4 regions of the Pseudomonas sp. MC6 genome follow, and region 2 is predicted to be linked to each of the others. Evidence: riboswitches for the same ligand, from Rfam matches in the RefSeq annotation. Region 2 holds a riboswitch; each other region holds the start of a gene.
The links. Region 2 has a riboswitch for cobalamin ahead of ACOYXE_RS05920 (CbtB domain-containing protein). Riboswitches for the same ligand answer to the same signal wherever they lie in the genome.
Positions count from the first base shown of each region.

Region 1: another riboswitch for cobalamin. It lies ahead of ACOYXE_RS10505 (ABC transporter substrate-binding protein); the one in region 2 lies ahead of ACOYXE_RS05920 (CbtB domain-containing protein).
Region 3: another riboswitch for cobalamin. It lies ahead of cobO (cob(I)yrinic acid a,c-diamide adenosyltransferase); the one in region 2 lies ahead of ACOYXE_RS05920 (CbtB domain-containing protein).
Region 4: another riboswitch for cobalamin. It lies ahead of ACOYXE_RS09410 (TonB-dependent receptor plug domain-containing protein); the one in region 2 lies ahead of ACOYXE_RS05920 (CbtB domain-containing protein).

Region 1 is NZ_CP186504.1:2,371,484-2,378,705, reverse strand. It holds gene metE (5-methyltetrahydropteroyltriglutamate--homocysteine S-methyltransferase) at 1-386, shown strand, start outside; gene ACOYXE_RS10520 (GNAT family N-acetyltransferase) at 604-1,110, shown strand; gene ACOYXE_RS10515 (ABC transporter ATP-binding protein) at 1,094-1,858, opposite strand; gene ACOYXE_RS10510 (FecCD family ABC transporter permease) at 1,855-2,859, opposite strand; gene ACOYXE_RS10505 (ABC transporter substrate-binding protein) at 2,868-3,881, opposite strand; cobalamin riboswitch at 4,026-4,219, opposite strand; gene ACOYXE_RS10500 (Ppx/GppA phosphatase family protein) at 4,262-5,197, opposite strand; gene ACOYXE_RS10495 (ParD-like family protein) at 5,583-5,810, shown strand; gene map (type I methionyl aminopeptidase) at 5,807-6,598, shown strand; gene ACOYXE_RS10485 (ABC transporter ATP-binding protein) at 6,800-7,222, opposite strand, start outside.
Region 2 is NZ_CP186504.1:1,285,715-1,292,936, reverse strand. It holds gene cobN (cobaltochelatase subunit CobN) at 1-309, opposite strand, end outside; gene cobW (cobalamin biosynthesis protein CobW) at 313-1,386, opposite strand; cobalamin riboswitch at 1,486-1,697, opposite strand; cobalamin riboswitch at 2,703-2,924, shown strand; gene ACOYXE_RS05920 (CbtB domain-containing protein) at 3,049-3,246, shown strand; gene ACOYXE_RS05915 (CbtA family protein) at 3,258-3,959, shown strand; gene ACOYXE_RS05910 (cobalamin biosynthesis protein) at 3,956-4,369, shown strand; gene cobM (precorrin-4 C(11)-methyltransferase) at 4,451-5,197, shown strand; gene nfuA (Fe-S biogenesis protein NfuA) at 5,317-5,901, opposite strand; gene ACOYXE_RS05895 (acyltransferase family protein) at 5,959-6,981, opposite strand; gene ACOYXE_RS05890 (fatty acid cis/trans isomerase) at 7,167-7,222, opposite strand, start outside.
Region 3 is NZ_CP186504.1:3,166,401-3,173,622, forward strand. It holds gene ACOYXE_RS14095 (cobyric acid synthase) at 1-563, opposite strand, end outside; gene cobD (threonine-phosphate decarboxylase CobD) at 560-1,552, opposite strand; gene cbiB (adenosylcobinamide-phosphate synthase CbiB) at 1,545-2,453, opposite strand; gene bluB (5,6-dimethylbenzimidazole synthase) at 2,450-3,100, opposite strand; gene ACOYXE_RS14115 (cobyrinate a,c-diamide synthase) at 3,148-4,497, opposite strand; gene cobO (cob(I)yrinic acid a,c-diamide adenosyltransferase) at 4,494-5,105, opposite strand; cobalamin riboswitch at 5,187-5,411, opposite strand; gene ACOYXE_RS14125 (hypothetical protein) at 5,575-6,159, shown strand; gene ACOYXE_RS14130 (PQQ-dependent sugar dehydrogenase) at 6,226-7,222, shown strand, end outside.
Region 4 is NZ_CP186504.1:2,092,438-2,099,659, forward strand. It holds gene ACOYXE_RS09385 (hypothetical protein) at 1-208, opposite strand, end outside; gene ACOYXE_RS09390 (nucleotidyltransferase family protein) at 942-1,502, shown strand; gene ACOYXE_RS09395 (thiol-disulfide oxidoreductase DCC family protein) at 1,602-2,069, shown strand; gene ACOYXE_RS09400 (DUF2269 family protein) at 2,053-2,544, opposite strand; gene ACOYXE_RS09405 (saccharopine dehydrogenase family protein) at 2,546-3,673, opposite strand; cobalamin riboswitch at 3,841-4,046, shown strand; gene ACOYXE_RS09410 (TonB-dependent receptor plug domain-containing protein) at 4,139-6,076, shown strand; gene ACOYXE_RS09415 ((2Fe-2S) ferredoxin domain-containing protein) at 6,076-6,435, shown strand; gene ACOYXE_RS09420 (ABC transporter substrate-binding protein) at 6,432-7,222, shown strand, end outside.

The DNA.
Region 1 (7,222 bases), 1.1 Mb from region 2:
GCGCCTCGGGTGTGCGAGACGAAACGCAGATCCACACGCACATGTGCTACAGCGAGTTCAACGATGTGATCGAATCTATCGCGGCGATGGATGCCGACGTGATCACCATCGAGACTTCGCGCTCGGACATGGAATTGCTGGAGGCGTTCGAAGCCTTCGCTTACCCGAACGACATCGGCCCGGGCGTCTACGACATCCACTCGCCACGCATCCCGGATGCTTCGGAAATGGCTAATCTGCTGCGCAAGGCTGCCAAGCGGATTCCGGCTGAGCGCCTATGGGTCAACCCGGATTGCGGTTTGAAAACCCGTGGCTGGCCGGAGACGGAAGCGGCGCTGGTGCACATGGTTACTGCCGCCCGGCAATTGCGTAAAGAGTTGACCTGACACCTTAACCACCTGAATAAACACAACCCCTTGTAGGAGTGAGCCTGCTCGCGATAGCGGTGTGTCAGTCAACTCATCGGTGACTGACACACCGCTATCGCGAGCAGGCTCACTCCTACAGGGGTTGTGTATGTATTTTCAGAAACGGGAATTCTCATGGCATCGCCGAAAAGCTGTTGCTACTGTAGTCAGCCGCAGTTCAGGTATTTGCCGCTAAATGAGTGATCAACCCGTTATCCAGACTGTGTCCGACGCAGACATTCCTGAAGTTCTGGATTTTGTTCTAAAGGCCCGTGCCGAGCTTTTTCCCAAGCTCAGCGCGACCGGTATGCCTGACGATCTGGCGCGTTTTGCCGAGGTTTATCTGCGTGGGGCAGGGCGCTTTCTGATTGCTCGCCATGAAGGGCACATCGTCGCGTCCATCGGCTATCTCCCTTACGACCGGCGCTTCCCGCACTTGCCCTATCCGGACCTTGAAGTGGTGGAAATCGTCCGTCTGTTTGTCCTGCCATCGCAGCGCCGCTCAGGGCTGGCCGGTGCGATATATCGATCACTCAAAGACCTGGCACTCGCCGACGGAGTCGAGGTGATCTACCTGCACACCCATCCGTTTCTGCCGGGGGCCATCGAGTTCTGGCAGCGGCAGGGCTTCGAGATAATCGATGTCGACGCTGACCCGGTCTGGCAAACAACCCACATGCACAACGTCATGAGTGAAATCTGAGAATCTGCGCCCCATCAAACGGGTCCGTCAGATAATGCGCCCTGACCCCGAAAGTCTCGTGTAACCGCTGTGGTGTCAGCACCTCCAACGGTTCGCCCAGCGCCACCAGTCGCCCGCGCTCCAGCACCGCCAGACGATCACATTTCAACGCCTGATTAAGGTCATGCAATGCGATCAGCGTGGTCACCGGCAACGCTTGCACCACATTGAGGATGGTCAGTTGATGCTGAATGTCGAGGTGGTTGGCTGGCTCATCCAACAATAGAATTTGCGGTCGCTGCGCCAATGCCCGAGCAATGTGCACCCGCTGCCGCTCGCCGCCGGACAGACTGCGCCAGAGACGCGTGCGCAGGTGCATGGCGTCAACGTCGTGCAGCGCCTGCTGAACAATCGCGTCGTCCGCCGCCGACCATGGTTGCAGCGCCGACAGCCAAGGCGTGCGCCCCAACGCCACCGCATCGAACACGCGAATGCCGTCGTCGGTGTCGGCCTGTTGTTCGACCACCGCAAGCTTTTGCGCAATGCTGCGCCGGGCCATTTTGCCCAAGCGCTGACCTTCGAGCAGGACCTCGCCAGCGCTCGGTTCGCGCAGCCCGGCCAGCAGTTTAAGCAGGGTGGATTTGCCGGATCCATTCGGCCCGACGATGCCCAGGGTTTCGCCACGCTGAACCTCAAGGCTGACACCGTTGAGCAACTCGGCGCCGCGCACTTTGAAGCTCAGACCAGAACAACTCAAAACACTGCTCATCGCGCCGATCTCCGACCCACCAGAATCAGGGCAAACACCGGCGCGCCGACCAGCGCGGTAATCACCCCGACCGGAATCACCTGGCCCTTGATCAAGGTGCGCGACAACACATCGGCAGCAATCAGAAACACCGCGCCGCCCAACGCACTGGCCGGCAGCAAACGTGCATGCCCGGTGCCGAGCAACAGCCGTGCGGCGTGGGGAATCACCAACCCGACAAAACCGATCGAACCGACAATCGACACCATCACCGCCGTCACCAGCGCCGCGCAGCCAATCAACAAAATCTGCACACGTCGCACCGGAATGCCGAGGGATGCCGCCGAATCCGCACCAAAGGTAAACGCATCCAGCGCGCGACGATGCCACAGGCACACGACCAAACCGAACACGGCCACCGGCACCGCCAGCCATACCGACGGCCAGCGCACGCCGCCAAGATTGCCCAGCAGCCAGAACATGATCCCGCGTGCCTGCTCGGAACTGGCCGAGCGGGTGATCAGAAACGCCGTGAGCGCGTTGAACAGCTGCGAGCCGGCGATCCCGGCAAGAATGATCTGCCCGGTGCCGCTGGCCGAACCGCTGACCCGCGCCAGCAGAATCACCAACACGAACGCCGTGACCGCGCCGGCGAAGGCACCGACTGACAGCGAGATCATCCCTGCGCCAACACCGAGCAGCGCCACCATCACCGCTCCGGTCGAGGCGCCGGCAGAAATCCCCAGCAGATACGGATCGGCCAACGGGTTGCGCAACAGCGACTGCAAAATCACCCCGCACGTCGCCAGACCGGCACCGCACGCGGCCGCGACCAGTGCGCGGGTCAGGCGGTAGTTCCAGACGATGCCTTCATCGATAGGATCCAGCGCGTACCCGGCGCCGCACAATTTGTTCGCCAGTACTTGCATCACCACGCTAGGTTCAATCGACGTCTCACCAATGGCCACGCCAGCAACCACTGCAATCAACAGCGTCGCCAGGGCCAGTAACGTGCGGATCAGGCTGGCACTCATTGCGACAGGTCATAGCCGTTGATGGCCGTGGCCAGTTGCTCGATGCCGTCGAACATGCGCAGGCTCGCCTGCATGGCCATGGCGTCGAGAATGATGATGCGGTTGTGTTTCACCGCGTCCATGTTGCGTGTCACCGGGTCGCTGCGCAGGAAGGCGAGTTTCTTTTCATAGTCGTCAGCGGGGAAGCGCCGACGGTCCATGCGCGCGATGACGAGGAAGGTCGGATTGGCTTTGGCGATGGTTTCCCAGCCGACCGTTGGCCACTCTTCATCGGACGCCACCACGTTACGCACGCCGAGGGTGCTGAGCATGAAATCGGGAACGCCTTTGTGCCCGGCCACGAACGGCTCGATGTCCATTTGTGCACTGGAAAACCAGACCAGCGCGCTGGCGTCCTTCAGCTGTTTGCCTTGGGCGGTGGCAATCGATTTGGCGAGGCTGGCCTTGAGCTCGTCGTTAAGTTGCTGGCCATGCTCCTGAACATCGAAGATCTGCGCCAGTTGGCTCACGCTTTTGTAAATCGTCTCGATGCGAAACGGCGCCAGTCGCGTGCCATCGGCGCCGACGAGGTTGTCCTTGGCCTCACAATCGGAGGGCAGCAGGTAGGTCGGAATCTTAAGTTCATGAAACTGCTCGCGGGTGCCCACCGCACCTTGTGGGCCGACCATCCACTCCAGTTCAACGGCAACCAGTTCCGGGCGCTTGCCGATCACCGATTCGAAACTCGGCTCGTTGTCGGCCAGGCGCTGGATCTTGTCGTCCTGCGCTTTGTACTTGGCCAGCACATTGTTGAACCACAGTGAGGTGCCGACGACTTTATCGCTCAGGCCCATGGCGTAGAGCATTTCCGTGCCGGCCTGGCCGATGGTCACGGTGCGCATCGGTGCGTGCTGGAAGGTCAGGGTGCTGCCGCAGTTGTCGATCGTCAGTGGATAGGCCGTCGGGGCCGCCTGCGCCATGGCGTAAAGGCTCAGGCCGGTAATGAGGGTGGCGATGCGGGGCAGCAGCATGGGGCAGTCTCCGAGGGAACCGTACGGGGAGCGGGAGAGTACGGATCGGAAACACATCTTCGAACGCAGTCAGGGCAACCGCGCAAGGCCGGGCAGCAAACAAAGACGCGCACGGCACGATGTCCTTCCCGGACACCCCGCCGGTTAGTAGTCACTGTGCCGGCAGGTCTCCTGACTGATGCGTCATCGCCTGGCTCCGGCCTTCCCGGGGTTCACCCAGTGGCAGTCGTGGAGCAGGCTCGGCACCTACAGTTGCGGGGGCAGTTCCGATCAATGCTGTGCAAGCACCTCGGATTCCCTGTTAGTCCCGTTCGGGAACCAGCGGCGGCATGTTAGTCGATCGAGCCGCTGAAGGGGAGACGAATCTGTCGTGGCGCGGATTAGTGCTGGCTCATCAAACCGTGCAATACGCCCAAACGCAGACCCGGTTCGGAGGGCACCATCTGCGCGATGCCGAACACTTTGAACGCCGCCAGCATCAGCACCAGACCACCGGGCAGAATGCTCTGGCGGTGCGCTTGCAGACCGGTCAGTTTCAGTTGCTGGACGTTGTTCACTTTCAACAGCAGCAGCGACAGGCGTAGTAGCCCGCCGTAGGTGATGCCGTCCTGGCCGAAGTCATTCAGGTGGTTGGCCTTGAGCACTTTGGCGAGCATGCGCGCAGTGCCGGAAGAGCCGATGGTTTGCTGCCAACCCTGAGCACGGTAACGCCGGGCAACTTTTTCAAACTGCAGGATGGCGAAGCGTTCGGCTTCCTGCAGCGCGCCGGCGGACACATCGCCGCCGCGAAAAAAGCGCGTGCTCAAGGTGCCGCTGCCGATGGCGATGCTTTCGGTGAGCAACGGTTGCGCACCCTGACCGAGGATCAGCTCTGTGGAGCCACCGCCGATGTCGACCACCAGGCGCAGGTCTTCAGCGCTTGGCAAGGCATGGGTCACGCCGGCGTAGACCAGCCGCGCCTCTTCATGGCCGCAGATGACGTCGATGGGAAACCCCAGATGCCGCTCGGCACTGGCCAGAAACAGTTGCGAGTTGTCCGCCTCACGCACCGCGCTGGTCGCCACCGCACGGACTCGGCCGGCCTCGAAGCCGCGCAGCTTCTTGCCGAACCGCGCCAACGCCTGCCAGCCGCGATCCAGTGCCAACGCGTCCAGCGCGCCACCGTCAAATCCTTCGGCGAGGCGCACCGGCTCACGCAGGGTTTTCACCTCCTGAATCTGCAAGCCCTTTCGACTGCGCACCGACTGGCCGATCATCAGGCGAAAGGCATTCGAACCCAGGTCGATGGCGGCAAACAGCGAGGCGTCGTCTTTCATGGGAATCCTTGCAGAGCTTCCGTCGGGAGGCGCGAGACGGTTTGCGAGGATTCTGCCGTGATCTTGATGACATCCTGATGACGGGGCAGGGGCGGTTCAGTGAATGTGTGGCTGTCATGACACTGTCATTATCCGGCGTTTATGCTGAGGCCAATACATCGCGTGTTCTTAAAGTTTTTGCTGCCATTTTTGGCAGCTTTTTTTTGCCCAAAATTCAGCGAAATCCCTGTAGGAGCTGCCGAAGGCTGCGATTTTTTGACTTTGTTTTTGGAGAGCAAGATCAAAAGATCGCAGCCTTCGGCAGCTCCTCCAAGGGTCGTATTTGCAATTTTTAATAGAGGTTGGCTAATATACGATCCATATACACATCGTATCGGATTCATATATGGGTATCGTAAAGATTTCAGAGGACATGCACGAGAACCTGCGGATCTCCAGCAACGCCCTCAGCCGCTCGATCAACGCGCAGGCTGAACACTGGATGCGCATCGGCATGCTCGCCGAACTGCACCCCAACCTCGACCACAGCGCCATTTGCCGCTTGCTGATCCGCGCCGAACAGAACGGTGGGCTGGATTTGCAACAACTGACTCAGGAAGCCGTCAGCGCATGAGAAACCAGATCAAGATCAACACCCCGGCCGACATCGCTCAATCGCGCGCTGCCGGCAAACTCGCCGCCGAAGTACTGGCAATGCTGGTGCCCCATGTGAAGGCGGGCGTGACCACCGATCAGCTCGATCAACTGTGCAATGACTACATCGTCAAGGTGCAGAAAGCCGTGCCGGCCAACGTTGGCTATCACGGCTTTCCGAAAACCGTCTGCGCGTCGGTCAATGACGTGGTCTGCCATGGCATTCCGTCGGGCACACCGTTGAAGGATGGCGACATCGTCAATCTCGATATCGCGGTGATCAAGGATGGCTGGTTCGGCGACACCAGCCGCATGTACGTGGTCGGCGAGGCGACACCTGAGGCGCAGCATCTGATCAAGACTACCTATGACGCCATGTGCGCGGGGATTCGCGTGGTCAAGCCAGGCGCCACCTTGGGCGATATCGGCCACGCGATCCAGACGTTGGCGGAGAAGGAAGGCTTCAGCGTGGTGCGCGAGTATTGCGGGCACGGGATCGGCAAGGTCTATCACGATGAGCCGCAGATTCTGCATTACGGCTTTCCCGATCAGGGCATGAAGCTTAAGGCGGGGATGATTTTTACCGTAGAGCCGATGCTCAATGCCGGCAAGCGTCATGTGAAGAACATGCCGGATGGCTGGACGGTGCTGACCAAGGACGGCTCGTTGTCGGCGCAGTGGGAGCATATGGTGGCGGTGACGGAGACGGGGTTTGAGATCTTGACCGCGTGGCCGGATGAGATTGAAGGCTACCGCGCTATTGTCTGATACCGCGTCGACTGGTTCCCTTACCCTAGCCCTCTCCCAGAGGGAGAGGGGACTGACCGGGTTGATTGGACAAGTTACACCGACCTGAGAATGCAGCGTCGAACTCAGGTTTTGAACAACATGGAGATCGGCTCCCTTTCTCCCTCGCCCCCTGGGGGAGAGGGCTGGGGTGAGGGGGTAAATCTCACAGGCAACACGCTATCAGTGAGCGCCGGCAGCCTTGTTCAGGTCGCTTTCGGTCCATTCGGTGTAGACGCAGGCGTCGGCAGTGGCCCAGCGCACTTGCACTGGGTCGCCAGCCTCGAGCGGCATGCCCGCCGCCGACAGTGCTTTCACCGTCATCGACGTGCCGCCCGAGGTGACTACGCTGCAGGTCTGGCTCTCACCCAGAAACAACACCTCCACGACCTTCGCTGAAACCTCATTCCAGCCCGACGGCAGCGGTTCGCTGATTGCTTGCGCCACGCTCAAAGCCAGTGCCTTTTCCGGCCGCACCATCAACAAAACATCTTGATCGGTGTGCAGCCCAGCGGTCAGTCGAATCGACAATGACTGGCCTTCAAACGAAGCCGCCGCATTGCCCTGCGCCTTGAGCTTGAGGAAGTTCGAATTGCCCAGAAACGA
Region 2 (7,222 bases):
CAGCTCGACCAGCCGCTCGACACCATAGCGCCAATAGGCAATGCCGCCATGCAGCGAAATCAGAATCACCTTGGCGTGGCGCAGCACTTCATCGACGTACAGATCGACCGAGGCGTGATTCTGCACCTGCATCGGATTGGCCAGACGCAGGCTCGGATAATCTTCCGGCAACTGCTGCGCGGCTTCGGCGAGCAGCGCCAGGCTGGAGTCGCCGCTGCACAGGATCACCAGCTCGGCGGGGGTTTGTCCAAGGTCGGCAATGTTGTCATCCGAGACGAATCCGCCGGGCTGAGTCCTGAGCAGGTGCATGGTTTAAACGCTGAGCGCAGCGCGCAGTTGCGCTTCGAGTTGGGCGGCGTCGAGTTCCTGACCGATCAACACCAGACGCGTGACGCGCGCTTCATCGGCGCCCCACTGACGGTCGAAGTGCTTGTCGAAACGCGTGCCGACGCCTTGAATCAGCAAGCGCATTGGCTTGTTCGGGATGGCGGCGAAACCTTTGACACGGAGGATGCCGTGCTTGACCACCAGTTGCGTCAGGGCGTCGAGCAGCAGGCTTTCATCGGCTTGCGGCAGTTCGATGGAGATCGAATCGAAGGCGTCGTGATCGTGGTCATCGTGGTCGTCATCGCCTTCACCGTGGTGATGATCATGGTGGCTGTGGCGACTGTCGATGTGTTCTTCGGAACCGGCGCCAAGGCCGATCAGCACGTCCAGCGGCAGACGGCCGTTGCTGGCTTCGATGATTTTCACCGCCGGTGGCAGCTCTTCGGCGACTTCAGCGCGCACGCGAGCGAGATCTTCCGGACTGGTCTGGTCGGCCTTGTTGAGAATGACGAGGTCGGCGCTGGCCAGTTGGTCAGCGAACAGTTCGTGCAGCGGCGATTCGTGATCGAGATTCGGATCGAGTTTGCGCTGGGCGTCGACCTGATCCGGGAACGCGGCGAAGGTGCCAGCGGCTACGGCCGGGCTGTCGACCACGGTGATCACCGCGTCAACGGTGCAGGCGCTGCGGATTTCCGGCCACTGGAACGCTTGCACCAGTGGTTTTGGCAGGGCCAGGCCCGAGGTTTCGATGAGGATGTGGTCGAGGTCGCCGCGACGCGCGACCAGTTCGCGCATCACCGGGAAGAATTCTTCCTGAACGGTGCAGCACAGGCAGCCGTTGGCCAGTTCGTAAACGCGGCCGGTGGCTTCTTCTTCGGTGCAGCCGATGGTGCATTGCTTGAGGATTTCACCGTCGATGCCCAACTCGCCAAACTCATTGACGATCACCGCGATACGACGGCCCTGCGCGTTGTCGAGCATGTGCCGCAGCAATGTGGTCTTGCCCGAGCCGAGGAAGCCGGTGACGATGGTGACGGGAAGTTTGGCCAGTGTTTTCATCGGTATGCCCTTTGGCAAGCGGCGGGCATACGGGACGAGAACCGGCAACGCACGTGCGCGCCCGGAGAGTTCGCCACCGGATCACCCCGCCCGGTTGAATTGAGAATCTGTGACGAGGCAGGTCTCCTGGCTGACGGCGTTCAGGCGCTGGGCCTGGCGTTGGCTGCGCCTTCCCGCGGGCTCATCGATTGAGCTGGCAGTGGCGTGGCAGCGAACATCACCGTTCACAGTTGCGGGGGCAGCCGCGGCATTGACCGCGTTCCCTTCTTAGCTTCGGCAACGGCCGAAGAACCTCGAATGCGCAAGGCTACGCATGGCTTGCTTATGGGTCAATGTTTGGATTGGGGGCATATCCGTTGCTGCGGTTTTGGCTGCTGGCGGTTTCGCTCTTACAGCGAGTCCCTTTTTCAAACGCCAAAAAGGAACCAAAAGGCTTTGCCCCGGCGTACGGCACTTCGCTGAGGCTCAGTGTTCCCTCGCTACGGTGTCCATCCGGGGGCATCGCCTACGGTTTGCTTCGCTGCACCTCCTCTCGATGTGTTCGACTTCGTCGAACGGCGCTGCGCGCCTAACCCCGGATGAACACCTTCGCTCGGCCTTCCGAAGGGGTAAAAGATCAAAAACCAAAGCCAAAGCAAGATCACAAGCCAAATCAAAAGCCCCTCACCCTAGCCCTCTCCCAAAGGGAGAGGGGACTGATCGTGGTGTTTGGGAGAGATGCGCCGACTTGAAATACCGAGTCGAACTCAGATTCTGAAACAGATCAAAAGCCCCTCACCCTAGCCCTCTCCCGGAGGGAGAGGGGACTGATTGCGTGGAATGGAAGAGGTACACCGACGTGGAATACCGAGTGGAACGCACATTTTGAAGCACCTACCAATCGGCTCCCTCTCCCTCGGGAGAGGGCTGGGGTGAGGGGCAGCAACAACGCAAATCAAAAGCCGAACGCGCCCCGCTCCTCACCACTCAATAGGCCGAGTGTCAGCTCGCCTGCTCTTGATCTTGATCCACGGGCGACATCGGAAGGCTGAGTGGAGGGATTGATCCGGGCGTGGGAGCGCAGCGACCGTTTGGCGCAGCCAAACACAGCGAGAGGAGGTGCAGCGAAGCAAACCGTAGGCGCTGCGCCCGGATCGATCCCGGAGCGAAGGAACCCCGAGCCCCAGCGAGCGGGCCGAACGTCAGGGCAAGCCTTTTTGGTTACTTTTTCGGCGTCTGGAAAAAGTGACCCGCCGTAAGGGCGGAACCCTAATCAGCAACACCCGCAGCAACGGATATACACCCAAAAATTGACCAAAACCCCACCCCCATGCTCTCCTACACAACTTGTTACGGGTGCCCTTCACAGGGTGAAACGGGAAACCGGTGAATCATGTGCTTTACTCAAGCCCATGTCAGTCCGGTGCTGCCCCCGCAACGGTAAGCGAGCGAAGCGTCAAAACCACTGTGCCCGTGCGGCATGGGAAGGAGACGCTTGCAGGTCGGCCTGACACCAACCCCTCGTGAGCCCGGAGACCGGCCCGCAACACACAGCCCGCACCTTGTGCGTCGCTGAACATAACAAACCCGCGGTGGGCGGGCGCTGTTCGAACCTCTGCGAGCCCGACCCGCAGGGGTTTTCATGCGCTCGATTCACCCACTGACATTCCAGAGGGAAGCGCCATGTCGATCATCAGCAGCACCGGCAGCAACACGGACAAAATCACCAGCACCACGACTCTGAGCCAACGCCTGACCGCCGCCGTCTTCGCGTCGATCCTCGGCGCCTGCCTGGTTTATTTCGCCGGCTTCTCGCACATCGAAGCGGTGCACAACGCCGCCCACGATACCCGCCACAGCGCCGCGTTCCCGTGCCACTGAGACCTGCCGACATGATCAAGCGAATTGCGCAAACCGCAGGTTTCACCGGACTGCTGGCCGCTCTGCTCCTCACTCTGCTGCAAAGTTTCTGGGTATCGCCACTGATTCTTCAGGCCGAGACGTTCGAGAAAGCCGAACCGGTTGCCGAAGTTCACGAGCACGCCGCCGGCACCGCTGCGCACACCCACGACACTGAAGCCTGGGAGCCGGAAGACGGCTGGCAACGTGTGGTCTCGACCACGGGCGGCAATCTGGTGGTGGCTGTCGGCTTCGCCCTGATGCTCGCAGGTCTCTACACCCTGCGCGCGCCGACCAAAACCTCGCAAGGCCTGCTCTGGGGCCTGGCCGGTTACGCGACATTCGTACTGGCACCGACGATGGGCCTGCCACCTGAATTGCCGGGCACTGCCGCTGCTGATCTGGCCTCACGCCAGACGTGGTGGATCGGCACCGCCGCTTCGACCGCTGTCGGCCTGTCGTTGATCGCGTTCAGTCGTCACTGGCTGATGAAGATCCTCGGCGTGGCCATCCTCGCCGTGCCGCACGTGATCGGCGCGCCGCAACCGGAAGTGCATTCGATGCTCGCCCCCGAGGCATTGGAAGCTCAGTTCAAAATCGCTTCGCAGTTGACCAACGTGGCGTTCTGGCTGGCCTTGGGCCTGATCAGCGCCTGGTTGTTCCGCCGCAAAAGCGCTGGCCAATACCACGCATGACCGATGACAGCGCAGCGCCGACCTTTGTAGTCGGCCTGGGCTGCCAGCGCGGCTGCCCGGCCAGCACGCTGCGCGCGTTACTCGACCAAGCCTTACAGGCGCACCGCATAGAGCTTGAAACGGTCAAGGCGTTGGCCAGCATCGACCTGAAGCGCGACGAGCCGGGGCTGCAAGAACTTGCTACGCAACTCGCCCTGCCCTTGCTGTACTTCAGCAGCGAAGAACTGGCCAGTTATCAACAACGACTCAGCCACCATTCGCAAATTGCCTACGAACGCACCGGTTGCTACGGCGTGGCGGAAAGTGCAGCGTTGGCACTCGCCGAACAGCTGATTCAGGCCCCGGCAAAACTGCTGATTTCCCGGCAGAAATACGCTCAGGCCACGTTGGCATTGGCCGGCGCGGCGTAAATTCCCGATAATCCCCACCATTGATCATGAGCGTTGTTCATCTGCAACGCGGTCGTGCCCTCTTTTACTCAGGATTTAACGATGACCGTTTACTTCATCGGCGCCGGCCCCGGCGACCCGGAACTGATCACCGTCAAAGGCCAGCGGCTGATCCGCAGTTGCCCGGTGATTATCTACGCAGGTTCCCTGGTGCCCGCGGCGGTGCTCGCCGGCCATCAAGCCGAAACGGTGGTCAACAGCGCTGAATTGCATCTGGAACAGATCATCGAATTGATCAAAACCGCGCATGCCCAAGGTCAGGATGTGGCGCGGGTGCACTCCGGCGACCCGAGTCTGTACGGTGCGATTGGTGAGCAGATTCGTTACCTGCGTGAGCTGAATATTCCGTTCGAGATCATTCCCGGCGTGACCGCGACCGCCGCGTGTGCGGCGTTGCTGGGTGCGGAACTGACCCTGCCGGACGTGTCGCAAAGCGTGATTCTGACCCGTTACGCCGACAAGACCGCCATGCCGGCAGGCGAAGAACTCGGCAGTCTGGCGCAGCACGGCGCGACCATGGCGATTCATCTGGGGGTCAACCATCTGGAGAAGATTCTGGCGGAGCTGTTGCCGCATTACGGCGCGGATTGCCCGATCGCGGTGATTCACCGGGCGACGTGGCCGGATCAGGATTGGGTGGTCGGGACGCTGGCGGATATCGCCGGAAAGGTCGAGGCCAAAGGGTTTCGGCGTACGGCGTTGATTCTGGTTGGGCGCGTTTTGGGCAGTGAGGTGTTTAGCGAGTCATCGCTGTATCGCGCTGGGCATGCGCATTTGTACAGACCGTGAAATGGAACGCGGAGCGTCCCGGGCTGCATTCCCACGCAGAGCGTGGGAACGATCTTTTGCTTCACCCATAAAAAAACGGCGCTCACGGGGCGCCGTTTTTCATGTCCGCAGCGAACACCTTAGTAGTAGGCGTTTTCTTTCTGCGTGTGGTCGGTCACGTCGCGAACACCCTTCAGCTCAGGGATGCGCTCGAGCAAGGTGCGCTCGATGCCTTCCTTCAAGGTCACGTCCGCCTGGCCGCAGCCCTGGCAACCGCCACCGAACTGCAGAACGGCGATGCCGTCTTCAACCACATCGATCAGGCTGACCTGACCGCCGTGGCTGGCCAGCCCCGGGTTGATTTCGGTTTGCAGGTAGTAGTTGATGCGCTCGTTGACCGGGCTGTCGGCGTTGACCATCGGTACTTTGGCGTTTGGCGCCTTGATGGTCAGTTGGCCGCCCATGCGGTCGGTGGCGTAGTCGACAACGGCGTCGTCGAGAAACGCTTCGCTGAAGTGGTCGATATAGGCGGTGAAGCTTTTCAGCCCCAGCGCGGTGTCTTCAGGTTTTTCTTCGCCCGGCTTGCAGTAGGCAATGCAGGTTTCGGCGTACTGGGTGCCAGGCTGGGTGATGAAGACGCGGATGCCGATGCCCGGGGTGTTCTGCTTGGAGAGCAGATCAGCCAGGTAATCGTGGGCGGCGTCGGTAATGGTAATAGCGGTCATGGAAACTCCTCGCAGGCTTGGGCGCAGTTTACGCCAATCGTTGCGCCGGACAAAGTCCTAGTATTTTTGTCGGGAAAGATTTTCGTCCGCCCCGCCGTCGATCCGCGTCTTGAGCCAGCGATAGCTGCGTTTTTCCACCCATTCGTAGCTCAACCAGGAGCCGACAGCGATGGCCAGCGCGCACACGACAAACATCAAATACGGGTTGATGCCGTAGCGGCGGGCCAGATAACCGCCTGCCGACAACACCAGAACGTGCATCAGATACACCGAATACGAGCAATCGCCGAGCAGTTTGAGGACACGACTACGTTCGACATAACGCTCCAGTGAGATACACGCCATCACCAGCACCGCACTCGGCACCCCCCAGTTGAGCAGCCTCGGCGCCGGTGCCCAATGATAAATCGCCAGCAACGCCGCGACGATGGCCGCCAGCGGCAACCACAGTCCCGCACCGATCCAGCCCCGGCGATAAAGCATGCCGATGCCGATCCCCAGCAGAAACTCATAGACGATGTCCGACCGATAGAACTCGCTGATCCAGCCAAACCCGGTCCATGCCTGACTCACTGCAAACAGCAACGCCGCGACTACCAGCAGGCGCACCTGCAAGCGAAACAGCAGCGCCCAGGCGAACAGCACGTAAAAAAGGATTTCGTAATTAAGCGTCCAGCCGACATTCAGCGTCGGATAAATGCCGTAGCCGCCGGGGTTCTCAGTCGGAATGAACAGCAACGACAACAACACATGACCCCAATCCACGGTTTGGTCCGGCAGCAACGGCTGGGCAAACACCACCAGCAGCGCCATCAGCAGCGTATACAGCCAATACGCCGGGACGATGCGAAACAGCCGATACAACAGAAAGCGCGCGGGCGGCAGCGGTTTGTTTTCGGTCGAGAGGAAAATCACCAGACCGCTGATGACGAAGAAGATATCGACGCCTACCGCGCCCTTGTCGATGAACAGCTGCCCGATTGGCCCGCGTGCTTTGAAGTCAAAGAAAATCTGCATGAAGTGGTGGCAGACCACCGTCCACGCGGCCAGCGCACGCAGGGCTTGCACTGAAATCAACATCGGCCGCTCCCGATCACAATTCCTGAAACCACCGCAGACCCCTTGTAGGAGTGAGCCTGCTCGCGATGGCGGCGGCACATTCAACATCTCCAGTGCCTGATTCTCCGCTATCGCGAGCAGGCTCACTCCTACAAGGGGTTTTGCGGTGTCGCTTGAAGTTGGGACAGCAGCCTCGCTTCAAACGATCAAAGATTCTCGTAGCGGTTCATGTCCAGCACGCCCTCTTCCACCGGATCGGTTT
Region 3 (7,222 bases), 1.9 Mb from region 2:
CGCGCCTGTTCGCTCGGCGAGAGCAACTCCAGGGTGCCGACCAGATGCGCGAAAACCCCGCCACGATTGATGTCGGCAATCAGCAAAACCGGGCAATCCACCGCTTCGGCAAACCCCATGTTGGCGATGTCGCCCGCGCGCAGATTGATCTCCGCCGGCGAACCCGCGCCTTCGACCATCACCAACGGATACGCCGCGCTGAGCCGTTCGTGGGACGCGAGCACCGCTTTCATCGCGATGGCTTTGTAGTCGTGATACGCCACGGCATTCATCGACGTTACCGCGCGGCCATGAATGATCACTTGCGCGCCGATATCGCTGTTGGGCTTGAGCAGCACCGGATTCATGTCGGTGTGCGGTTCAAGAAACGCTGCTTGCGCCTGCACCGCTTGCGCGCGGCCGATCTCACCGCCATCGGCGGTCACGGCGCTGTTGAGCGCCATGTTCTGTGGCTTGAACGGTACGACCGCCACGCCTTGACGCGTCGCCCAGCGGCACAGCGCCGTCACCAGTGTGCTTTTACCGGCATCGGAGGTGGTGCCCTGCACCATCAGGGTGGTCATGCGTGATCCTTGGCAAAAGCGCTTAAAGCGTGTTCGAGACGCGCCTCTTCAGCCGCGTCGGCGGGCAGGCCAAAACGCAAACTGCTGTTGTGAGTGAAGATGCGCAGGAGAATGCCGCGACGGGCCATGAACCCGTGCATCGCTTCGGCATGCTCGGTGATCAGCCACTGGAACAGCGCGCAGCCGCCCTGCGGCTTGAAGCCGTAGCGTTCAAGCAGCGCCGCCAGCCGCTCACTGGCCTCATCACTGCGAATCCGTTGGCGTGTGTGCCCTTCAGTGTCTTGCAGACACGCTTGCCCGAGCACCCGCGTCGGCCCACTCACCGCCCAAGGCCCGACCTGTTCGGCGAGCAGCTTGAGCAACTTGCGCTCGGCCAGGACAAAGCCCAGACGCACCCCGGCCAGACCGAAAAACTTGCCGAACGAACGCAACACGATCAGCCCGACTTGATGGGCATGCGGCGCCAGACTCAGTTGTGGCGTGTTATCCATGAAAGCTTCATCGACCACCAGCCAGCCACCGCGCCGGGCGAGCCGCGCATGCCAGTCGAGCAATCGCGCCGGGGTCAGGCTCAGGCCGGTCGGGTTGTTCGGGTTGACCACCACCAGCACGTCGAGGCTGTCGAGAAAGAATTCGACTTCCTGCTCCAGCACTTCGCGCACGATGTAACCGCTGCGCCGCCAAGCTTCGGCGTGTTCGGCATAACACGGCGACAACACACCGACCTTGCCGGCCCGACGCAAACGCGGCAGCAACTGAATGGCCATCTGCGAACCGGCCACCGGCAGCACTTGCGCGGCACCGTAGTAATCGCACGCAGCTTGCTCCAGGCCGTCGTCGGTTTCCGGCAGGCGCGCCCAGGCGCGCAGCGGGATTTCCGGGATCGGAAATGGCCATGGCGCGAGGCCGCTGGACAGGTCGAGCCAGTCCGCCTCGGCAATGCCGTAATCGTGTGCAGCCTTGCGCAGCCGGCCACCGTGCTCAAGCATAGAATTCAGCCCCCACGCAGAGAATCAGCAGCCATAACCATACCCCGCGCTGGACCAATTGCCAGCCACGGTCAATGGAATCTGCATCGGCGGGAACGCCTTCACCCAGTTGCGGACGGTCGTGAAGTTCGCCGTGGTAAATCGCCGGCCCACCTAATTCCACGCCCAGCGCACCGGCGCCAGCCGCCATCACCGGGCCAGCGTTGGGGCTGTCCCACTTCGGCGCCTGGGTGCGCCAGCACTTCAGTGCAAGTCGGGTTTTGCCCAACAGTGCGTAGGTCAATGCCACCAGACGCGCAGGAATGTAGTTCAACACGTCGTCGATTTTCGCCGCCGCCCAGCCGAAACGTTCGAAGCGTTCGTTGCGATAGCCCCACATCGCATCGAGCGTGTTGCTCAAGCGATAGAGGACCACGCCCGGCGCACCGGCCACGACAAACCAGAACAGCGCGGCAAACACCGCATCGCTGCCGTTTTCCAGCACCGACTCAGTGGCAGCCCGAGCGACGGCAGTGCTATCGAGCTCATCGGTCTGGCGGCTGACCAGATAGCCGACACGCTTGCGCGCCTCTTCCAGATCATCTGCGCGCAAAGCAGCGGCCACCGGCGCCACATGCTCGCCGAGGCTGCGCATGCCGAGGGCGCAATACAATGCAAGAATCTCGACGACCCAGCCCACGTACGGTGCCCAGGAAAATGCGGTGGCGAGCAAGGTCAGCGGCAGCACCGCGATCACCCACGCGGTGACGCCGTGGCTGCGCCAGCCCCGGCCACCGGCGTTGAAACGTTGCTCGATGCGCCCGGCAAAATTGCCGAAAGCCACCAGCGGATGCCAGCGTTTCGGTTCACCGAGCAGCGCATCCAGCGCCACCGCGGCGACACTCAACAACGCCACACTCATTGACTCACTCCCCAATAATTTTCGTACAGCAACTCATTGAGCGGACGCGCCTGCGCCCACCCTTCGAGTACCAGCATCGGCGCCGGATAGAATTCCTTGACCGGGCCCAGACATAAAACAGCGAGAGGCTTGGCGCCTTCGGGCAACTTCAACAGGTCAGCGAGTGCCTGTGGCTCGAATAGTGAAACCCAGCCCATGCCCAGGCCTTCGGCGCGCGAGGCCAGCCACAGATTCTGGATCGCGCAGGACAGCGAGGCCATGTCCATTTCCGGCAGCGTGCGACGACCGAAAATGTGCTTTTCGCGATCGTCCATCAACGCGGCGACCAGCACTTCGGCGCACTCATGGATACCCTCGACCTTGAGTTTCATGAACTCGTCGCTGCGCTCGCCGAGGGCTTCGGCGGTGCGGATGCGTTCTTCTTCGACGAGGTTCTGGATCTGCCCGCGTAAAGTTCGGTCGCTGATGCGAATGAAGCGCCAAGGCTGCATCAGGCCGACGCTTGGGGCCTGGTGGGCGGCTTCCAAAAGTCGGCGCAACAGCTCCGGCTCGACGCTGCCGCCGGTGAAATGGCGCATGTCGCGGCGCTCGGCGATGGCTCTATAAACCGCTTCGCGCTCGGCTTCGGAAAATGTGTTGTCGGTCATGGCCTCTTCGCGAGCAAGCTCGCTCCCACATTGGACGGGGTGCTTGCTCAAGAAACGCAATCCCCTGTGGGAGCGAGCTTGCTCGCGAAGGCGGCCTCACGGTCTGGCGCAAACAATGCGGCAATCGCATTCGGATTCGAGGGAAAATAGAAGTGCACATAAGAGGCCGTCATCCGCCCTTCCCGATAAACCGCCTCGGCGCCACGCCCACCATTCGGGCTCAAGCCACGGGCAATCGGCGTCAGTTCGGTGGTGGTCAGGGAGTGATGATAGGTGTGACCGCGCAGCGAACCTTCCGGCAGATCCACCGCTTGCAACGCCAACGCCGCCAGACGCTTCTGCATCACCGCATCGCCCTCAAGCAGTCCGACCAGTTCGGTACGAGTGCCTTCAACGTCCGTCAAAGAGGCGAGCAAATACAACATGCCGCCACATTCAGCGAGCAACGGTTTCCCCGCCGCATGATGCGCACGAATCGCCTCAAGCATCGCGGTGTTCTGCGACAATGCAACATGGTGCAATTCCGGATAACCGCCGGGCAGATACAAGCTATCCGCCTCAGGCAAGTGCGTATCGCGGATCGGCGAGAAGAAACTCAACTCAGCGCCCATCGCACGCAGCAGATCCAGACTCGCGCCATAAGTGAAGGCAAACGCCTCATCACGCGCAACGGCAATGCGCACATCCTTCAGCAGCGGCTCGACAGCTATCACGTCAGGCGCGGCGAACTCAACCGCCGGTGGCAGCGCTACCTCGCAACTGCTGGCCAATGCATCGGCAGCGGCGTCGAGACGCACATCGAGGTCATTCAATTCGCTAGCCTGCACGAGGCCGAGGTGACGACTCGGCAATTCGATGCCAGTCTCACGCGACAACGCACCGTACCAGCGCAAACCTTCAGTCAGGCTGCCTTCGAGCAATTGCGCATGGCGCAAAGTGCCAACACGATTGGCCAGCACGCCGGCAAATGGCAAATCCGGCTGATACTTCGCCAGGCCCAGCGCCAACGCACCAAAAGTCTGCGCCATCGCCGTCCCATCAATCACGCCAAGCACCGGCACACCGAAGTGCCGCGCCAGATCGGCGCTGGACGGCGTGCCGTCAAACAGGCCCATCACGCCTTCGATCAGAATCAGATCCGCCTCGGCAGCGGCGTCCCACAACAGGCGACGACTTTCCTGCTCACCGACCATCCACATGTCCAGTTGATACACCGGCGCACCGCTGGCGCGTTCGAGGATCATCGGGTCGAGAAAGTCCGGGCCGCATTTGAACACGCGCACTTTGCGCCCCTGATTGCGATGCAAACGGGCGAGCGCGGCGGTGACGGTGGTCTTGCCCTGACCGGAAGCCGGCGCGGCGATGAGCACCGCCGGGCAGTGACGTGGTTGATTCAAAGTTCGACGCCTTTCTGCGCTTTGATGCCGGCCTGAAAGGCGTGTTTGAGCATGCCCATTTCGGTGACCGTGTCGCCCATTTCGATCATTTCCGGCTTGGCCGCGCGACCGGTGACGATCACGTGCTGCATCGGCGGACGCGCCTGCAGATCGCTGAGTACCTGATCGAGATCGAGGTAGCCGTGTTTGAGGGCGATGTTCAATTCATCGAGCACCACCAGACCGATCGACGGATCACGCAGCAGTTCGCGCGAGACTGCCCACGCGGCTTCGGCAGCGGCGATGTCGCGCTGACGATCCTGGGTTTCCCAAGTGAAGCCTTCGCCCATCACATGGAAGCGAACTTGCTCGGGGAAGCGGCGGAAAAACAGTTCTTCACCGGTGCTGTTGCGGCCCTTGATGAACTGCACCACACCGCACTGCATGCCGTGGCCCATAGCGCGGGCGAGCATGCCGAACGCCGAGCTGCTTTTGCCTTTGCCGTTGCCGGTCAGCACCAGCACCAGGCCACACTCGTCAGGCGAGTTGGCGATGCGTTCGTCGATCACGGCTTTTTTGCGTTGCATACGCGCCAGATGGCGTTCGTCGCGCTCGGGGGAATCAGTCATGGGGGAGCTCTCCGTTGAGGCTGGATAACGGCGGGCAGGCACAAGAATAGACGGCAAAAAGCCTGGCATCGCCCACCGTGATGCCGCTGGATGGATCAGGCCGGTCTCCGGGCTCATGAGCGGCGTTGGCCTGACTGCGCGCCTTCCCGCTTTGAGCAGTGGCATTCGACGCAGTGTTCACTCATTTACCGTTGCGGGGGCAGCGCCGGGATCGTGGTGGTTCTTCGTGCGAAGACAACCCTCACCGGCTTCCCTGTTTCACTCTGTCGACGCAGGTCACAGAGCACCTGAAACAAGCCGCGAAGGTTAGAGGGTTGGGGGTGGAGCGTCAATTAAAGAGGCGGCCATCGAGCGAATAACTGCCGTCGATCAATTCTCTGACGCCAATCTTGTGCCACACTGATACAAGTGATATCAAAGAGCCATGCTTTTTCCGAAACGCCCACTACAACAATAAAGGATGATGACGATGCAAGGCATGATCATCAGCAACCCGCGCCTGGAATTCCTGCGCCCGGTGCTTGAACGCTGGTTTGACTGTATCGACCGTTACAACGCCGTGCGCGGCGACAGCGACACGCCTTACTGGCATGACGAGAAAGCCAATCTCGGATTGCTCTCGGCGGCGGCGTGGATGGCCGAGCTGGTCACTTTGAACGACACTGCCACGCGCAAACAGAACGAAGAAGGCGAGCGCAATGCCCGCGCCGATCTGTTTCTCGCCGGTGCTGAGGACCGCGCTTTCATTCAGGCCACGCAACGCTGGCCAAAGGTTACCAACCTGAATCTGACCCAAGCTCTGCTGGACATCACCAACGATGCCAAACGCATCAGCTATGCCAGCGACCTCAAGCTCGGCTGCCTGTTTGTCGCGCCGCAAAAAGCCCAGCACAGCGCCAGCCCCGAAGAGTTGCAGGACATGGTCGACGATCTGCAAAAGGAACACACCTGTGCCGTCGCCTGGTATTTCCCCTACGCCTACCGCAAATTGCGCAGCGAAGCGGGCAACTATCACCCGGGCATCGCCGTGCTGTTCAAGGAAGCCCGCGGCTGAGCAGTTGAACCATCGGGCTTGCGCCCTCCTCTATGATTAGGAATGCATTCATAGGGAAGATCAGCAATGCGCAAGCCCCAGCTCGTTTTTGTCATCGCCTTCGCCGGAGGACTCGCCGCCTGCGGTGAAACCTCCAGCCTGCAAGTCTCCGACGGCACCGGCCCGTCACCGAAACTCCCCGAACCGAACAAGACCCTGATCCCGACGGTGAACATCGCCCCGGCAATCGGCTGGCCCGCAGGCGGCAAACCGACTGCGGCGGCTGGCACTCAGGTGGCAGCGTTCGCCGAAGGCCTCGATCATCCGCGCTGGCTCTATGTCTTGCCCAATGGCGATGTGCTGGTGGCGGAAACCAACGCCCCGCCAAAGCCTGATGACAGCAGTGGCATTCGCGGCTGGGTGATGAAAAAGGTCATGGGCAAGGCTGGCGCGGGCGTGCCGAGTCCGAACCGCATCACCTTGCTGCGTGACGCCGATCACGATGGCGTGGCTGAGACGCGCACGGTGTTCCTGCAGAACCTCAACTCGCCGTTCGGTATGACGCTGGTCGGCAACGATCTTTACGTCGCTGACACCGATCGCTTGCTGCGCTTCAACTACGAACCCGGCGCGACCGAAATCAAGTCGCAACCAATCAAGGTTGTCGATTTGCCCGGCGGCACGCTGAATCATCACTGGACCAAAAACGTCATCGCCAGCAAAGACGGCAGCAAGCTGTACGTCACGGTCGGCTCGAACAGCAACGTCGGCGAAAATGGTCTGGATAAGGAAGAAGGCCGCGCAGCGATCTGGGAAGTCGATCGGGCGACCGGCAATCACCGCATCTTCGCCTCGGGCATCCGCAACCCCAACGGCCTGGCCTGGGAGCCCAGCAGTGGCGCGTTGTGGACAGCCGTCAACGAGCGTGACGAAATCGGCAGTGATCTGGTGCCGGACTACATCACTTCAGTGAAGGACGGCGGATTCTATGGCTGGCCGTTCAGTTACTACGGTCAGCATGTTGATGTCCGCGTGTCGCCGCAAAACGCGGACCTGGTGGCCAAGGCCATCGCCCCGGATTACG
Region 4 (7,222 bases), 810 kb from region 2:
AACCTGTACTTAGTGCGTACTTATGCCTCTCCCAGAACGTCAGGCCAAAGGCGACTGAGCTATCTAATTCCTCTTGGCCGCCGCGACCAGCGAACTGCTTTGATAGTTTACTAATATTTTCTACAACTTTAAGCCAAGGTTTGGTGGGATATAGATTAGTCAGCCGGTTATAGATATCCGGAAAGCCTAATATGGTAAGGGTGATCAAGGCGTTGTTTCCTTACTTCAGCACTGGATCCGGGCGCAGCCAGAACGGGCGCGCCTCCTGAATCGCACTCTACCTCAGGGACCCTCGGTACACCACTGTCGGTGCTGGAGGGGATTTCGATGTCTAGGTCTCGCGCCGGCACATACGCTTCTCGGGACGCAGCATCCATCAACTTGCGTCCCCGCTCCCCCCGGAAGCTCCACAGCAGACAGAAGCGGCAGGCTCTAAATCTTTGAGGAAAACACCTCCGGTATATTCTTTTACCTATCCTTTTTCCTAGGGGTTTTAAGTGGCTTGTTCATCGATTTCTCACCTTCAATGACCCAATCTGGATCTCCTGATCTGTTATCAGCCACTGTTGGCTGTTTACTGCTCTCCGCGAACGTCCGCTCTGCGTGGATTCTGTTGAAAAAGTCGGCTTCGAATTCCACGCCAGAAAAGTACCGCCTGAGATTGAAATCTGAATTTTTGGCAGAAGGTTCAGTATTCGGATTTCACGTAACAGCGCGCAACAGAGGTGTTTTCATCCATCAATATTCGAATGTTTTGGGAGAACCGACTTTTTCAACACAATCCGTCGAAAGCACCCTTTAGTGACTGGCTGCTATTGGCCGAAAGCGGACATTCACGACGATCCGCTTCTGGCCAAAAACAGTCGAAAGCATTCATCGAATGGCACGATTGTGGCTACCTTTGACAAGATCAAATGACCAAGCGCAATGAGAAAACCCCAATGCAGCACGAAGCACAGCTAAAAACCCTGCTCACTCAGAATCCTGTAAGGATGAAAATCCTGCGCATAGCTCGCGATCTGAACTTGCCGGACTGCTGGATTGGCGCCGGCTTCGTGCGCAGCCTGGTGTGGGATCATCTGCATCAGCGCCAGTCTTCAGCGCTGCGCGCAGATATCGATATCATCTGGTTCGACCCGGCACGTGCCAGTGCGCAAACCGATTCGACACTGGAAGGCACACTATCGAGCCTCTGTAGCGAATTGAACTGGTCTGTAAAAAATCAGGCTCGAATGCACTTGCGCAACGCCGATGCTCCCTATCGCTCCGCTGCCGATGCAATGACCTATTGGCCCGAAACCGCAACCGCCGTCGCTGCCAGACTTGATCATCACGATGAGATAGAGGTTTTGGCGCCGTTCGGGCTGGAAGATCTGTTCTCGCTGGTGGTGCGGCCAACAGAGCGATTCAGAATCGAAAAACATGCCATGTTTCTGGACCGCATTCGAGCCAAAGCGTGGCGTGAGACTTGGCCCGACTTGATGTTTGTCACGGAGCGATGAGTTCCCCCCCCCGCCGGTTCTTGCCAGGTACGGCCATTCGCAGACAGCAACTTCTAAGGCTATGATCGCAACATTCCAGACTCTCCCGAACCCAACCCCATGCCCACCTCAAAAACCCGCCCTACCGCCGCCCCGCTCCTCAATCCCGGCGAATCCGTGGTCCTGTTCGACGGCGTCTGCAAACTCTGCAACGGCTGGGCACGCTTCCTGATCCGCCACGACCACCAACACCGCGTACGTCTGGCCGCCGTGCAATCCCCCGAGGGTCAGGAGCTTCTGGCATGGGCCGGCCTCCCCATCGACCAATTCGACACCATGGCCGTCATCCGCGACCGCCACTACTGGGAACGTTCCGACGCCTTCTTCGAAGTCATCCGCCAATTACCCGCCCGCTGGCAACCGTTGCAGTTGCTGCGCGTTTTCCCCCGCAGCCTGCGCGACTGGGCCTACGACCGTATCGCGCTAAACCGCTATCGCCTGTTCGGTAAATACGACACCTGCCTGCTACCCACTCCGGACCATGAACAGCGCTTCCTGAAAGCCGCAGCACCTACACCAGAAAGCTGAACAACTGCACCGGCGTCATCTTCGTGACCATCATCAGCACGATGACAAACATTCCGGCAAAACCCATCACGCCCATCCAGAACCATTTCCGGTACACGGCTTGATACTGCTCATCCAGCGCCGCGCCCACTTCGTTCGCACTCGCCGCCATCACGCACAGGCGTTTCTGCAACAGCAGCACCGGCAACCACAGCGAGCCGACGCAGAAGAAGATGATCAGCGACATCAGCACCCACTCGGTACTCATGCTCAGCCCAGAAAGCCGCATCAGCAGATAACCGGTGATGATCTGCACGAAACCGGCCGGCGTGGTGATCCACGTGTCGAAGCCGACGACCATGCGCGCGACGTGGGCGATCACTTGCGGGTTGCGCGTGCGGCTGGCGGCGATCAGGTAGAGGTAGGAGCCCATGCCGAAACCGAACAAAAAAATCGCGGCGATGATGTGCAGGTATTTCAGGCACAGGTAGAGCATGTCAGCGCTGCCCGTCCGAGAAGTTCACGACCAGACTCAGGTTGGCCGGGTCGTTGATCGCGGCCATGTACTCGGCGACGCTGATTTCGCCCACGCACGGTCGGGCGCCGGCGGCCGGTACGTAGCCCGAAGCCATTTTTGTTGCCAGGGCGACGGCGGCGCAGCTGGGGATTTCCGGGCCTTTGTCGTTCAGGGCGGTGAGTTGCGCGGTCATCGACAGCGGTTTGCCGTCAAACCCAAGGCCCCGAACGTCGATGTACATCGCGCTTTTGCCATCGCCGAAACGCTCGAAGCGCAGGCCCAGTCGATGCAGTCTGCCGGCCCACAGCGCATGGTCGCGCACCAGCCCCACCTTGAGAGCCTGCGCCAGCAAGCCGTTGGCGATGCCGCCGAGTTTCAGCCCGGCGCCGGCCTTGAACTTCAGGGTCTGCGCGCCATAACGGCTGGCGAAGATGTCCATGTCCGGGACATCGACGTTGGCCAGCAGCCGGGTGCCCATCTGCGGCATTTTGCGCAAGGTCAGGTCCAGCCAGCCGGACACTTCATGCACCTTGCCGTTCTTCAGCTGTTTGATCGGCTTGCCGGCATAGGCGAGTACGCCTTCGATGGTCGACAGCCCCGGCATTTTCGCCGATGAGGAAATGCCGTGTTCGATCGAGTCGATGCGGGAAAAGCGCTGGCGCTGTTCATCGATGATTGCCGACGACAGCGTTGGGACCGAACTGCAACCGCTGAGAATCGCCACGCCGGCCAGTTTCGCCCGCGCATCGAGCACGTCGATGCCATTGACGAAAGTTCGGCAGTCGGCCAGATCGCAGTAGTTCACGCCCGCGTCGATGCAGCTCTCGGCGACGGCATAGGATTGCCCCTGAAACGGCCCGCCGGTGTGGACGACCAACTGAATGTTCAGCGCCCGCAATGCGTCTTTGAAATCGGCGCCCATGGCATCGCCGCACCAGCCTTCGCAGACATTGCCCGATTGACCATTCAGTTCATCGACTTTGCGCTGCAATTTTTGCGGATCACGGCCGGAGAGTACCAGGCCGATCTGCGGCATCAACGCCAGATGCCGGCACACGATGCTGCCGAAATTTCCGTAACCACCGACCACCATCACCCTGAACGGCATGCAATTCTTCCCTAAGTCATTCCATCACACAGGCGTGCAGGATATAGGGCCGAACGTCGGCAAGCCATTCAGATCAAAGCGATCGCTCAGGCGTCCATAGGTGGTACTGGCAGATCCAGATTGAGGAGCACTCATCGGCAAGTTGACGAACGGTCTGTCGAATGTTCAGATGCCGGCCAGTTTCAGGTGTCCCATGCCGCCGTGCATGGGGTGAAACGGGAAACCGGTACGTTCTTTTCGAACCAGTCCGGTGCTGCCCCCGCAACGGTATGCGCGTGATGCTTTCGATACACCACTGTGGCCAGACGGCCATGGGAAGGTGAAAGCCTCGATACGCGCGAGCCCGGAGACCGGCCTGGAATTTCGTTTGGCAAAATCCTGCGGTGGGCGGGCATGGGCCGGTATTGGCTGTGCGCGATGCCTTCTCTTGCATGCTCTTCTGCGAAGATCCTTTTCGAGAAGACAATGATTCGACCTTTCAACACTTCTGCTCCAACCCTTTTGTGCGGCTGCCTGTTCAGCCCACTGCTGCTGGCCGACGACGCGCCGCTGGAACTCAATCAGCAAATCGTTTCTGCACCGTCGGTGGAGTCCACCACTGTCGCCGAGATGGCGAAGTTCGGCAGCAAGGTCGAGATCGTCAGCCGCGAGCAGATCGAACGCGCCGGCCCCAGCGCCGATGTCAGCCGCGTCATGCAGATGTTCATTCCCGGCTTGTACGTAGCGCCGAAAAACGGCCCGTTCGACTACGGCACCTATTCGCTGCTCGGCGGGCGCAACGACGACACGCTGATCCTGCTCGACGGCGTTCGATTGAACAATCGCCTGTACGGCGGCCTCTATCTGGACACCCTGCCGGCCAACGCTATCGAGCGCATCGAAGTGCTCAAGGGTGGCCAGAGTCTGTTGTTCGGCACTCAGGCCGTTTCCGGCGTGATCAACATCGTCACCCGCAGCCCGCAATCGCGCAAAACCTCTGGCGAAGTGAATCTGGGCGCCGACAGTTTCGGCGGCACCACCGAAGACGCGCGCGTCGAGAACATCTTCACGAACGGTTTCGGCGATCTCGGTCTGCTGGCGTATGTCAGCCACAACGTTTCCGACGGTTACCAGCCCTATCGCAACCGCGACATGAAAAACATCAGCGAGAAGCGCCGCGCCTACGAAGTCACCACGTTTGGCGGCAAGGCCATTCAGTCGTTCGGCGAGGATGCGCGGCTGGAACTGTTCTACCAATACGCCGACGCCAACCTCGACTTCGCCCGCCCGGTCGACAACCACAACACCACCAACGACCGCGTGCAACAGATCGCCACGGCGACCTTCGAGCAGACCATCAATGAGCGCCTGAGCTACTTTGTCAAAGGGCATATCAACGACTGGGACACGCGCTACACGCGGGTCAACAACGTCGTCGGCGGTGGCACCAAAGTCATTAACCACAACGACTATTGGGGCTTCACCGATTGGGGTGTGCAGGCCGAAGGCAAGGCTGAACTGCCCGGCGGCCATGTGCTGGTGTTCGGCACCGACAACCAGTGGTTCAAGGGCCAGGACGATGTGCTGATCATCGACAACGACAAGGCTGAAGCCCATGCGTTCTACACGCAATTGCGCCCGCAGATCGACGCCCTGCCCGACTGGCACCCGAGCATCGGCGTGCGTCATGAAGCCATGAGCGGCGGCGACAGTGCCACGGTCGGCATGCTCACTTCGCTGTACGATCTGAATGACAACTGGTCGGTGCGCGGTCAGTACGGCAGCGCTTACAAACTGCCGAACGCCGAGCAACTGTTCGTCAACGAACCGGGCGACGAGATCGGCAACCGTAATCTCAAACCGGAAAAAAGCCGCAACGTTGAACTCGGTGTCGACTACAAAGGCTTCTTGCTCGATCGCGAATTCAGCGCCAGCGTGACCCTGTTCAAACGCAAGATCGACGACTTGATCACCCTCGACGGCATTCAGTGGGTCAACGGTGAAGGCACGATCCAGATGCGCGGTTTCGAGGCCGACGCCAAACTGGCGCTCAACGATCAGTGGAGCCTGCAAGCGGACATGACGCGCAACCTCACCGAGTCGCGCACCGGTGTGACGATCAACGACATTCCAAGCTTTTTCGCCCGCTCGCGGGTGGGTTATGAATCGGAAAACCGCCTGTGGGGTGCCGGCGCTGCGATGCGCTACATTCGCGACATCAAAAGCTCGAAGCAAGTCGAATACGGCAACTATTCAGTGGTCGACGCCGACGCTTATCGCTACCTCGACAACGTCCACCAACACCGCGTAAGCGTGCTGGTAGAGAACCTGTTCGGCCGTGATTACGTCACCAGCCGTTCGAGCAACGTCGATAACCTCGGCCGGCCGTTCACCACCGAAGTGCGCTACACGTACCGCTTCTGATGAGTGAAATCACAACCGTCGACGGCGTCGACACGCACCCGGACTGGTCGCACGTGCCCGAGCATGCGCGCCATGTGTTCCTCTGCACCGGCCCGCGCTGCACCCAGCGCGGCGCCTTGCAGTTATGGAAAACCCTGCGTCGGCATTTGCTGGCGCACGATCGCATCGAGACGCCAGGCGGCGTCTTGCTGACCCGCACGCACTGCCAGTTTCCGTGCAATCTGGGGCCGATTGTGACGGTGTACCCGGAACGCTGCTGGTATGGCGTGCACAGCCATGAAGATGTGCAGCGGCTGGTCGAGGGGCATCTGGTGGGCGGTGAAATTGTCGCGGATTTGCTGATCAAGGCGCGGGGATGAGATCGATTATGTTGGCGCTTGGCGCCCTGCTCTGCTCAACGCCAGTGCTCGCCGACAGTTTCAGCAATTGCGCCGAGGACTGGCACTTTGCGACAACACCACCCTCGCGAATTGTTGCGCTCAACCAGCATGCGGCCGACATTGTGTTGGCGTTGGGCGCGGGGTCATCGTTGGTCGGGGTCGCCTATCTGGATGACAACGATGCCGGTCAGCGGCAAGCCGATTATTTCGGCGTGCCGGTAATCGCGCGGCAGTACCCGGCCAGCGAAGTGCTTTACGCTGCGAAGCCGGATCTGGTGATCGGCGGTTTTGCCACGGCGTTCGGCGACGGGGTGACCTCACGCTCGGGACTGGCGCGCAATGGCGTGGGTTCGTATCTGCTGGAATCTGCCTGCAACGGGCACTCGCTGGACTATTTCGCGCATGTACGCCATGACCTGCTGACGCTGGGCAAGCTGCTGCACCAGCCGCAAAAAGCCCAAGCGTTGATCGACTCCATGGAAAAGGACCTTGCCAGCGCCCGAGCCTTGGCCGGTGCCGGTAAACCGTTGTCCGTGTTCTATCTCGACAGCGAAGTCAAAGGCCTCGACAGCGAAGGTCAACGCGGGTTTGTCACCCCGCTGCTGGCGGCTGCCGGGGCACGCAATGTGTTCGCCGACATCAACCTCTATCGAGTCACCGTCAACAGCGAAACCCTGCTGGCCAGCGACCCGGACGTAATCCTGCTGGCCGACGCCGAATGGTCGCCCGCCAGGCGCAAACGCTATCTGCTGACCCACGACCCGGT